Regions from separate parts of the Paenibacillus sp. FSL K6-0276 genome, predicted to be linked through region 4. Evidence: riboswitches for the same ligand, from Rfam matches in the RefSeq annotation. Region 4 holds a riboswitch; each other region holds the start of a gene.

Region 1 (2,206 bases), 510 kb from region 4:
CAGAAGGTGCAGACGCTACTAACGCAGTAGTCAATGCTTCTCCGTCTCCTTCGCCTTCATCTGATGCGGAGGACAACACAGTTGTGCCTTCCGCGACAGCTGTCACAGAAGGAGTACACCCATCCTATCAGGTGGAGGTTACCCTGGAGCCGGGAGCGACAATCGTTCAGAAAAGCATGATCAAGGCTGGTAGATTTACGTTGATCGTAGATCCTGCTCCAAACGATACGCCGAATGTTGATTCAAGTGCTGAACCATCGGCAACTGCAAGTCCGGAAGGAACAGCTGAATAAAGGAATTTCTGAATAGCAGGACTATACCGAAAGGTTTGGTTCTGCTATTCTTTTTTGTTACTCATACAAAGCTTTTCTATAGACATGCTGTGGATTAATAGATATGATTATGAATATCACAATAAGATACTACATATTGGAAAAGGTGCAGACTCTCTAAACCGGAGTTTGCTTAAAAGGGAAGTCCGGTGTAAAATTCCGGCGCGGTCCCGCCACTGTACATGCGGAGCGTTTCTTCTATAAACCACTGTTCTGAAGTAAGGACGGGAAGGTGGAGAGCAGCGATGAAGCATTAGCCAGGAGACCTGCCTTTTTCATGAGCGTTTCTATTCTTCGTGGGGTAAGAATGTGGAACATATACAGATAGACTGTGTGGTCGTAGAGTTTCAAGCGCCCCAGCCTCGATTTGTTATCTTCCCGGGCCGCCCTTCATAGGGGCGGTCTTTATGTTGTGCGCTCTTATTCCAAAATATAAGAAAGTATAAGTTTTGCATCTATACTTCCTTATATTTCTCGCATATACGCTTACCGTCCTTATAAGGACGCCGAAGGCGTATATGCTTGTGTAGTACCCATTCCTTTATAGAAAGAGGTTGAACAATGAAGACAATATTCTCCTCCAAGTTTTTTGTACTTGGACTGGCCCTATTCATGGTCATTTCGATTCTAGGAACATCTCTTGCTCCTGCAGGAACCATCTTCGCAGAGGCGGGTGTTAGCACTGGGCAGGAAGCATCCAGTGATTCAGTTACTAATGCGGAGCGGATTAATGTTGCGGATGCGACCTATACGGCTGCAGAATTTATTCTAAAGGGTGGCTTGCAGTCAGATTGGCAAGCCATTGGACTAGCTCAAGCAGGATATAAACTGCCTGCGAGTTATAGCCTATCCCTTGAGAAAAAGGTGAAAGATGCAGAGGGAAATTTCGCGAACGTAACGGATTATGCGAGAATCGTACTCGCAGTAAGAGCAATTGGTGCCGATCCTACCAGCTTTGCTGGAAGCGGAACAGCTCCTGGCTATAATTTAATAGAGAAGATCTATAATCATGACAAAATCAGTGGACAGAAACTTAATAATCCAGTATATGCTTTGATTGCACTGGATTCTGGCAAATATAACATTCCATATAACGCAAAATGGACTGTGGATAAGCTCATTGCTGAGATTATTTCTAAGCAAAATCAAGATGGTGGCTTTGCCTTAACGACAGGCGCGAGCGAGCCTGATATGACAGCGATAGCTTTGGCCGCTCTAGCGGCACATAAGAGTAATCCGGAAGCTTACACAGCAGGACTACAAGCTGTGGCTTGGTTGTCCAATGCTCAGGATAGCCATGGAGGTTACGGAGATAGTGCTGAAAGCGCAGCACAAGCTATTCTAGGTCTTACATCCTTCGGTGTAGATCCAAGTGGATTAGAATATACCAAGAATAAAGTAAATCTGATCGGTAACCTACTAAGCTACCGTCTCGCTGACGGAAGCTTCGCTCATAGCCGTGGTGGAAGCAGCAATGTTCTAGCCACGGAGCAGGGTCTTCAGGCGCTTGTTGCCTACAATCTGCTCTATAAAGGTAGTAACAGCAAGCTATACGATTTTTCTAAGTCATCCGTTCAGAGTGCCTTAATCTATGCTCCTGTTACTGTAGAAGGTCCTAATAGTACATTAGCACAGGGATATGTATATGCCGGAAACGCACTTGGAGCACTGGAGAAGCTGGCACTTCAAACGAACTTGCCGATCACGAATCCATCCGGTGCTTATGTCACAGGAATTGGAAACGTTCTGGGCGGAAGCTATGGCGGTTATGATGGATGGATGTATATCGTATCCCGTGGTGGTCAATGGATCAATCCAGATGTTGGAATGAGCGATTTTGCGCTTAAAGATTCAGATCAGCTACTGGTTTACTA
Region 2 (2,206 bases), 2.2 Mb from region 4:
AACATGCAGCAAACTGCATGAAGGTTGTAGAATAAGACGATCAAGCGGTACATGTACACTTAGCTTCTCTATTAGCTGTAGCTTAGCATCCAGATCCGAGCGCCAAATGTTGCGACCGTCAATAATCCCCGCTCCCAGCCATTTATCCTCAGGCCAGCTAAGACGTTCAATCGACGCCAGATTCGTTCCGCCATCATGGACAAAATCTAGTCCCAAACCTTGTACCGGAAGCTTGAACAATGCCTCCAGCGGTTCAGCAGCTTCAAAGTAAGTCTGCAGAATAATATTCAAGCCTGGCACGGATTCAGCAATTTCTGTGTATATCAAATTAAGCAATTCCAATTCTGAAGTGCTTATTCCTGTAACAATCGCTGGTTCATCGATTTGTACCCAGCTTACCCCTTCTTGCTTCAGTTCCTGCAACAACTGAACGTAGCCTGGAAGAAACCGAGCGGCAATCTTCGCAATATCCGCAGCTGCAAAACCTTTTGACAGCTTAAGGAAGGTATAAAGGCCTAAAATCACAGGTTTACCCTCAATCCCCGCCTGGGATTTGGCAAAACGATAAGCTTTCAGTGGTTTATTCTCGGTCAGACGCGGCGTTTGTTCACCGATCTCTGGAACGATGTAATGATAGTTCGTATTGAACCATTTAGTCATCTCGCAGGCGGTAGCCTCCGCATTTCCTCTAGCCATCGCAAAATAAAGATCAAGCCCAATGTCGCCACCATCATACGCATAACGTGGAGGTACGATCCCGAACATTACAGCCGTATCCAACACATGATCGTAGAATGTAAAATCATTTACTGGAATTAGCTCAATTCCTGCCATCTGCTGAGTCTTCAAATGCTGAAGCTGGATTCCTGCCATTTCAGCACGGAACTCTTCCTCATTTATTTTTCCCGCCCAGAAGGCTTCCAACGTTTTCTTCCACTCGCGGTTTTTTCCGATTCTTGGATAGCCAAGATTGCTTACTTTTACTTTGTTCGTCACTTTGCAGCTCTCCTTCTCCATCTTCTTATTTTGGACTCGATATCACTTGTATTCCTATAAAAAAGAGCGCCCTTCCCTAAAAAAGTCAAAGGGAAAGACGCCCATGATATACCTATGGCTAGCGTCTAACACCTTCCTATCTTCCGTAGGTGAAGCAGTGCTGTTGAAACAGGCAGGTCTCCTGGCTAGCGGTGTCAACATCCTTAGCAGTCTTCCCAGCAGTAGTAAATTGCCAGTGACATATGTTGCTATGGACTCTTCCGTTACAGTGGCGGGACCGCATCGGCTTCGAACCGAATTTCCCTATTAAGCCTACCGGACTACTAATTCCCGGCAAGCACCTGTCTCCGATATTGTCAAGCTAAAACGCCTTCGGCGTCCTTTTAAGGACGGTAAGCGTTTATGCGAGAATTATAAGGATAAAGTGAAACTTTTACTTTATCCTTATAATTAATAAAGTATGTGTCTTAATCTGATGTCATCATACGTGAAAGCCCCCATAATCTGCAATAGATTACGGGGGCTTCTGTTATATCGATTCCTTATAACGGATTTAGAAAAATACGAAATATACTACAGCAGCAAGTATTATCCGGTATATAGCAAACGGTAAAAGCTTGATCCGGTTGATCAGTTTCAAGAAGAAACGCATCGATAACAGCGCAAACACAAAGGCGCTGATAAAGCCTGCGATGAAGAACGGTAGAGCATCCATGGTGAAATATTGCCAGTTCTTCATCAGCGAGAGTAGACTGGCGCCTGCCATGATTGGAACAGCCATAATAAATGTGAAATCAGCAGCAGCGCGATGACTCATACCAAGGAGGACACCACCAGAAATCGTCGACCCGGAACGTGAAAATCCCGGCCATAACGAGAAGCATTGGACCAGACCAACACCTAGCGCCTGCTTGTATGTAATCTGATCAACACTCTCCGTTTGGATCTTCTTAGGTCCAAACAGATCCGCAATAATCATTAATACAGCACCGACTACTAGACCGATTAACACTGTTGATGTAGAGAATAAGTGCTCGTCAATATAATCATTAAACAGAACGCCCAGCACACCTGCTGGCACTAATCCTACAAGCACCTGTGTAAGCTTAAGGTGTCCACCCTTCTCGAGCTGCGGTTGTTCCTCAATTACAGGGTCCAACTGCTTCCGACTGAAACGCTTTAACCCCAACAGTTCAATGAACCTATTTCT
Region 3 (2,206 bases), 380 kb from region 4:
CACGGTCGAGGTAAGCTTTTTCTATGGTGTAGTTCGGTGCTTCGCCTATGTGTGAATCCCAATTGATCGGAATTCGGATGCTTTTGTAGCCTTGTGCGGATAAGAAAGATTTCTGGATTCGAGTAGTCATTGAATTCTCCTTTGTAAGATAATTTTTGAGGATGCTTAAATCTGGCCTTGCCTCAGTACTTAGTGGTTAGATGAAAACGAACACCTCCATTATTTTTTTGTTAACGCTTACCAAATACCCTAACATAGAACATTTCTAGTGAGTGCCTTACTAATTTGTGGTAAATTCATATATGAATTAGTGATTTCCATTTATCTTAATGTGATGGAGGATGGTTTTGAGCTGAGAGAAAAAGAGTATATTGTGGTTAAAATGATCTGATATTCAATAGGATTATCGCCAACTACTTGTTATATAAAAAACAAATATTACATGACAAATGCATACATATTAGATATGATGGAGCATGGAAAATTTAATATTAGCAATAGGTGCCAATTATGAATGTTTCGGAAATACAATCATAGATTGGTTAAATGGAAAGCGGGTGTGAATCCCGCGCGGTCCCGCCGCTGTGAAAGAGGAGTCCTTGCAAGGTACCACTGGGAAACTGGGAAGGTAGCAAGGGTGATGATACTTGAGCCAGAATATCTGCCTATTTCTGTTACACCATCAAACTCTACGAGCGATAGAGAGGTGCTTGATATAGTATTTGCAGCTATTATTGCGCTTCACTATCTTAAACCTCTTAACGTTTATGTTGAGTGGTTTTTTTGTATTGTTAAATAAGTTTACTCTGTTTTTTATCATAGGAAGTGAAGGGAAGGGTTAAGAAAAAATGAAGAAAAATAAGTTTTTAGCTTGGTTACTCATTGTAGCTGTATTTATCACTACATTCTCTACAAGTATAGTTCCGGCTCATGCGGATGGAGCAACATCTACACTTAAAGGATACGTAACTGTATCTGTAGAAAAATTCACATTGGGTCAAGGGTATATTAAGGAACCTATTAAAGTTCCGTTCTACGAAGGGGACAATGGCGCATCACTAATAACACGTGCGCTAGGAGAAGGTAATTATAGAAATTTCGGAAGTATAGATAGTGGTTTTTATTTATCTGAAGTTAAAGATAGTGGCAGAAGTGAAGGGAATATTCCACAATATATTTTAGATATGATTTCGGCCGATGGGAATACAGTCGGCACTAAAGCAGACCCAGAGTGGTTGAGTCAGTTTGACTATACCTCCATGTCGGGTTGGATGTATGCCGTAAATAATGAATTTCCTCAGTTCGGGATGACTGATTATCAGCCTCAAGACGGTGACATCATCCGAACACAGTTCACCACTTATGGCTATAGTTCTGATCTTGGTGGCTGGGGAGAACCTCCATTTCCATTTGCCAATAAGGATGCTTTAACTGCGAAAATCGCAGAAATTAACAGTGACCCGAATAAAGAAAGTATTTTGGACAGAACAGTAGTACAAAAGGCAGTTTACCAAGCTTATTCAGCGCTCGAAAATATGGAAAGCTCTCAATTAAGTGTAGATCATGCGCTTGTCGAGCTTACCAATTCTTTAGATATAGAGCCACCTGTTATTACTGTAAGTGGTATTCAGGATAAACAGGAAGTATCCGATAAAGATTTAAGTTTCAGAGTAGCTGTCACAGATAATGTATATAACGGTATCATTCCAGTAGTGAAACTAAATGGAGTCGCTCTATCTGCTACTAATGGTGAATATAAGGTTTCTCTTAACCCAGGTGGTAATGTAATCACTGTAACGGCAGTAGACGGAGCAGAAAATAGAGCAACGCAAACTTATCAAATTACCTACAAAATAAATGCTACAACTGGAGTAAATGAACAGTTAGATAAGAGCCTTGCTTATATTCTAAACACCGTAAAGAACCCGTCATTTGGAACAGGTAGCGGAGAATGGTCAATTCTTTCTCTAGCACAGGTCAACTACGAAGTGCCAAGTGGTTATTATGATCTCTATTACAACAATGTGGCTAAGAAAGTAACAGAATTAATGAAGTATGGAAAACTCGATGCTACTAAAAGCACAGAGCATTCCAGAGCGATTCTAGGACTTACCTCTATCGGAAAAGATATCACGAATGTTGCAGGGTATGATCTATTAAATGCCCTTTCTGATTATAAATATGTTCAGAAGCAAGGGAATAATGG
Region 4 (2,206 bases):
TCTCCCACAAACCAAGTCAGCAGTATGATGATCCCCTCTTTTTCCTACGAGCACTCCGAAATATAGCTTCGGCTAAGGGTAGTTTTTCTTAAGTAAATTCTAGGGTCGTCTGCACTACATTTATGGACTCTTTGTGGCATCTTTTCGGACAATTTATGAATCATTTTCCACGTGCCTGTGGATCAATTGTGGATTACTTATGGACAGCCTGTGGATCATTTGTGGAGTACTTTTGAAGAACCCACTCTCTGCGCGGGTTTTCTAAAAAACTATTTACAAACACAACATCTTGGGTTATTTTTATCTAACGACAACAAAATATAGTGGAGACAGGCGCTTTGATCCTTTATCGGATTTAGAGCTTAATAGGGAAGTGCGGTGAGAATCCGCTGCGGTCCCGCCACTGTAACCGGATGTCCTTCTCAAGCTTTTAGAAGCTTAAGAAGGACAGATCTCCCGGCAAAAGCCACTGAGGGTTAAGATAGCCCTTGGGAAGGCGCTGAGAGGTCCTACGGAAGCCAGGAGACCTGCCTGTTTCGACGACACCAACTATGAATGCCTGCGAGGAACAGGAACGGTGTCCGCATGCGGTCATCTTCTGAGAGACCACTGCAAATATCCGTGTGGATATTTACATAACGCATCGGGCATTTTCTGCCATCCTCGCTAGGGGATGCTTTTTTTATGAGATCAGAATGAATATACAGCCGCTTATAGCGGTCCACTTCTTAATGATAGGACGATAGATGTTTTTCTTTTATACTGAGAGGAGAGCTATACAATGACGTTGTTGGAGAGACAATTTAACGGTACAACAAATGCACGAGAAGTTCTTTTAGAAGAGCTCATTGATTTAGGGCGCGATATTATCGACAGCCGGGATTTGGACCTACTGCGCGAGAATGCCAATTTGAACGGAGAGAGCTTCTCCGGTAAAATGAGCAAGTTCGGCAGTGAATATTCGAAATGGTACGCCCGTAACTTTACGATGCCACCGCAGCTAGTGCAGGCCATTGATGACAATGTCGTCTATGTGCATGATCTGGATCAATACGCGATTGGAACGACCAACTGCATTTTTATCCCGTTTGATAAGCTTCTCCGCGAAGGCTTCAACACCGGCAACGGCAGTGTTCGTCCCCCAAACTCAATAATGACAGCTATGTCACTGGTAGCGATCATTTTTCAATCCCAGCAAAACGCTCAATATGGCGGCGTATCTGCCAATAAACTCGACTATGATCTAGCGCCTTATGTAACCAAATCCTTCGCCAAGCTGTTCCGCAAGGGTCTGGAATACTTTGAAGAAGGACAAGCTGGTGAATCTTTGGGTGAAATCACAATGAGTCGGACCGATCTAGCCGAGTTATATCCGAAATCATTCCGTTATGCACTAAAGGAAACCGAAATCGAAACCCTGCAAGCGGCAGAAAGCATGGTACATAATCTCAATACCATGTCCAGCCGATCCGGTGGTCAAATACCGTTTACCAGCATCAACTACGGGACTTGTACTTCACCAGAAGGCCAGCTTGTGATCAGTTCTCTGCTAACCGCAACTATGAATGGACTTGGAAGCGGAGAAACACCCGTGTTCCCGATTCAAATCTTCAAATGTAAGCAAGGGGTCAATCAACAGCAGGGCGATCCCAACTATGAATTGTTCCTAAAAGCAGCTGAATGTTCTGCACGCAGACTGTATCCGAACTTTGCTAATCTAGACGCTCCGCTCAACTTGCAGTATTATGATCCAAGTGATCCTGATACGGAATTTGCTACAATGGGCTGCCGAACCCGAGTGCTCGGTGACCGTTTTGGGCGTAATCATTGCTCCGGGAAGGGCAACCTTTCCTTTAATACACTGAATCTGGTTCGGCTCGGTCTGGCACACGGCACAGTAACAGGCCGACGTACCGTCGCAGACGAAGCTGGCTTCTATGAAGATCTAAATCATTATATGGATATTGCGCTGGAAGGACTTCTTCATCGCTTCCGCATCCAAACCGCACAAAAAGCTAAAGCATCCGATTTCATGATGCGAGAAGGCGTCTGGGAAGGCGGCGAAAATCTCGCTCCTGAAGACTCTGTAGGCGATCTGCTGAAGCATGGTAGTCTATCACTTGGCTTCATCGGTATGGCGGAATGCATGAAATCCATGTACGGCAAACACCATGGCGAGGATATGGAAGTCCATGCCAAGGCTTTG

Evidence for each region. A riboswitch is a leader RNA that binds a small molecule or an ion and turns the genes downstream of it on or off. The one in region 4 is predicted to bind cobalamin.
Region 1: it holds a riboswitch for cobalamin, as region 4 does, so the genes downstream of both, MHH52_RS04560 (DUF4430 domain-containing protein) here and MHH52_RS02390 (anaerobic ribonucleoside triphosphate reductase) in region 4, are expected to answer to the same signal.
Region 2: it holds a riboswitch for cobalamin, as region 4 does, so the genes downstream of both, metE (5-methyltetrahydropteroyltriglutamate--homocysteine S-methyltransferase) here and MHH52_RS02390 (anaerobic ribonucleoside triphosphate reductase) in region 4, are expected to answer to the same signal.
Region 3: it holds a riboswitch for cobalamin, as region 4 does, so the genes downstream of both, MHH52_RS03945 (S-layer homology domain-containing protein) here and MHH52_RS02390 (anaerobic ribonucleoside triphosphate reductase) in region 4, are expected to answer to the same signal.

Annotation. Positions count from the first base shown of each region.
Region 1 covers NZ_CP150276.1:1,022,639-1,024,844, forward strand. The annotation lists gene MHH52_RS04555 (glycosyltransferase) at 1-293, shown strand, start outside; cobalamin riboswitch at 420-621, shown strand; gene MHH52_RS04560 (DUF4430 domain-containing protein) at 894-2,206, shown strand, end outside.
Region 2 covers NZ_CP150276.1:4,453,491-4,455,696, forward strand. The annotation lists gene metE (5-methyltetrahydropteroyltriglutamate--homocysteine S-methyltransferase) at 1-996, opposite strand, end outside; cobalamin riboswitch at 1,150-1,356, opposite strand; gene MHH52_RS21085 (undecaprenyl-diphosphate phosphatase) at 1,550-2,206, opposite strand, start outside.
Region 3 covers NZ_CP150276.1:902,325-904,530, forward strand. The annotation lists partial or broken gene MHH52_RS03940 (cellulase family glycosylhydrolase) at 1-103, opposite strand, end outside; cobalamin riboswitch at 483-684, shown strand; gene MHH52_RS03945 (S-layer homology domain-containing protein) at 849-2,206, shown strand, end outside.
Region 4 covers NZ_CP150276.1:517,430-519,635, reverse strand. The annotation lists cobalamin riboswitch at 315-550, shown strand; gene MHH52_RS02390 (anaerobic ribonucleoside triphosphate reductase) at 782-2,206, shown strand, end outside.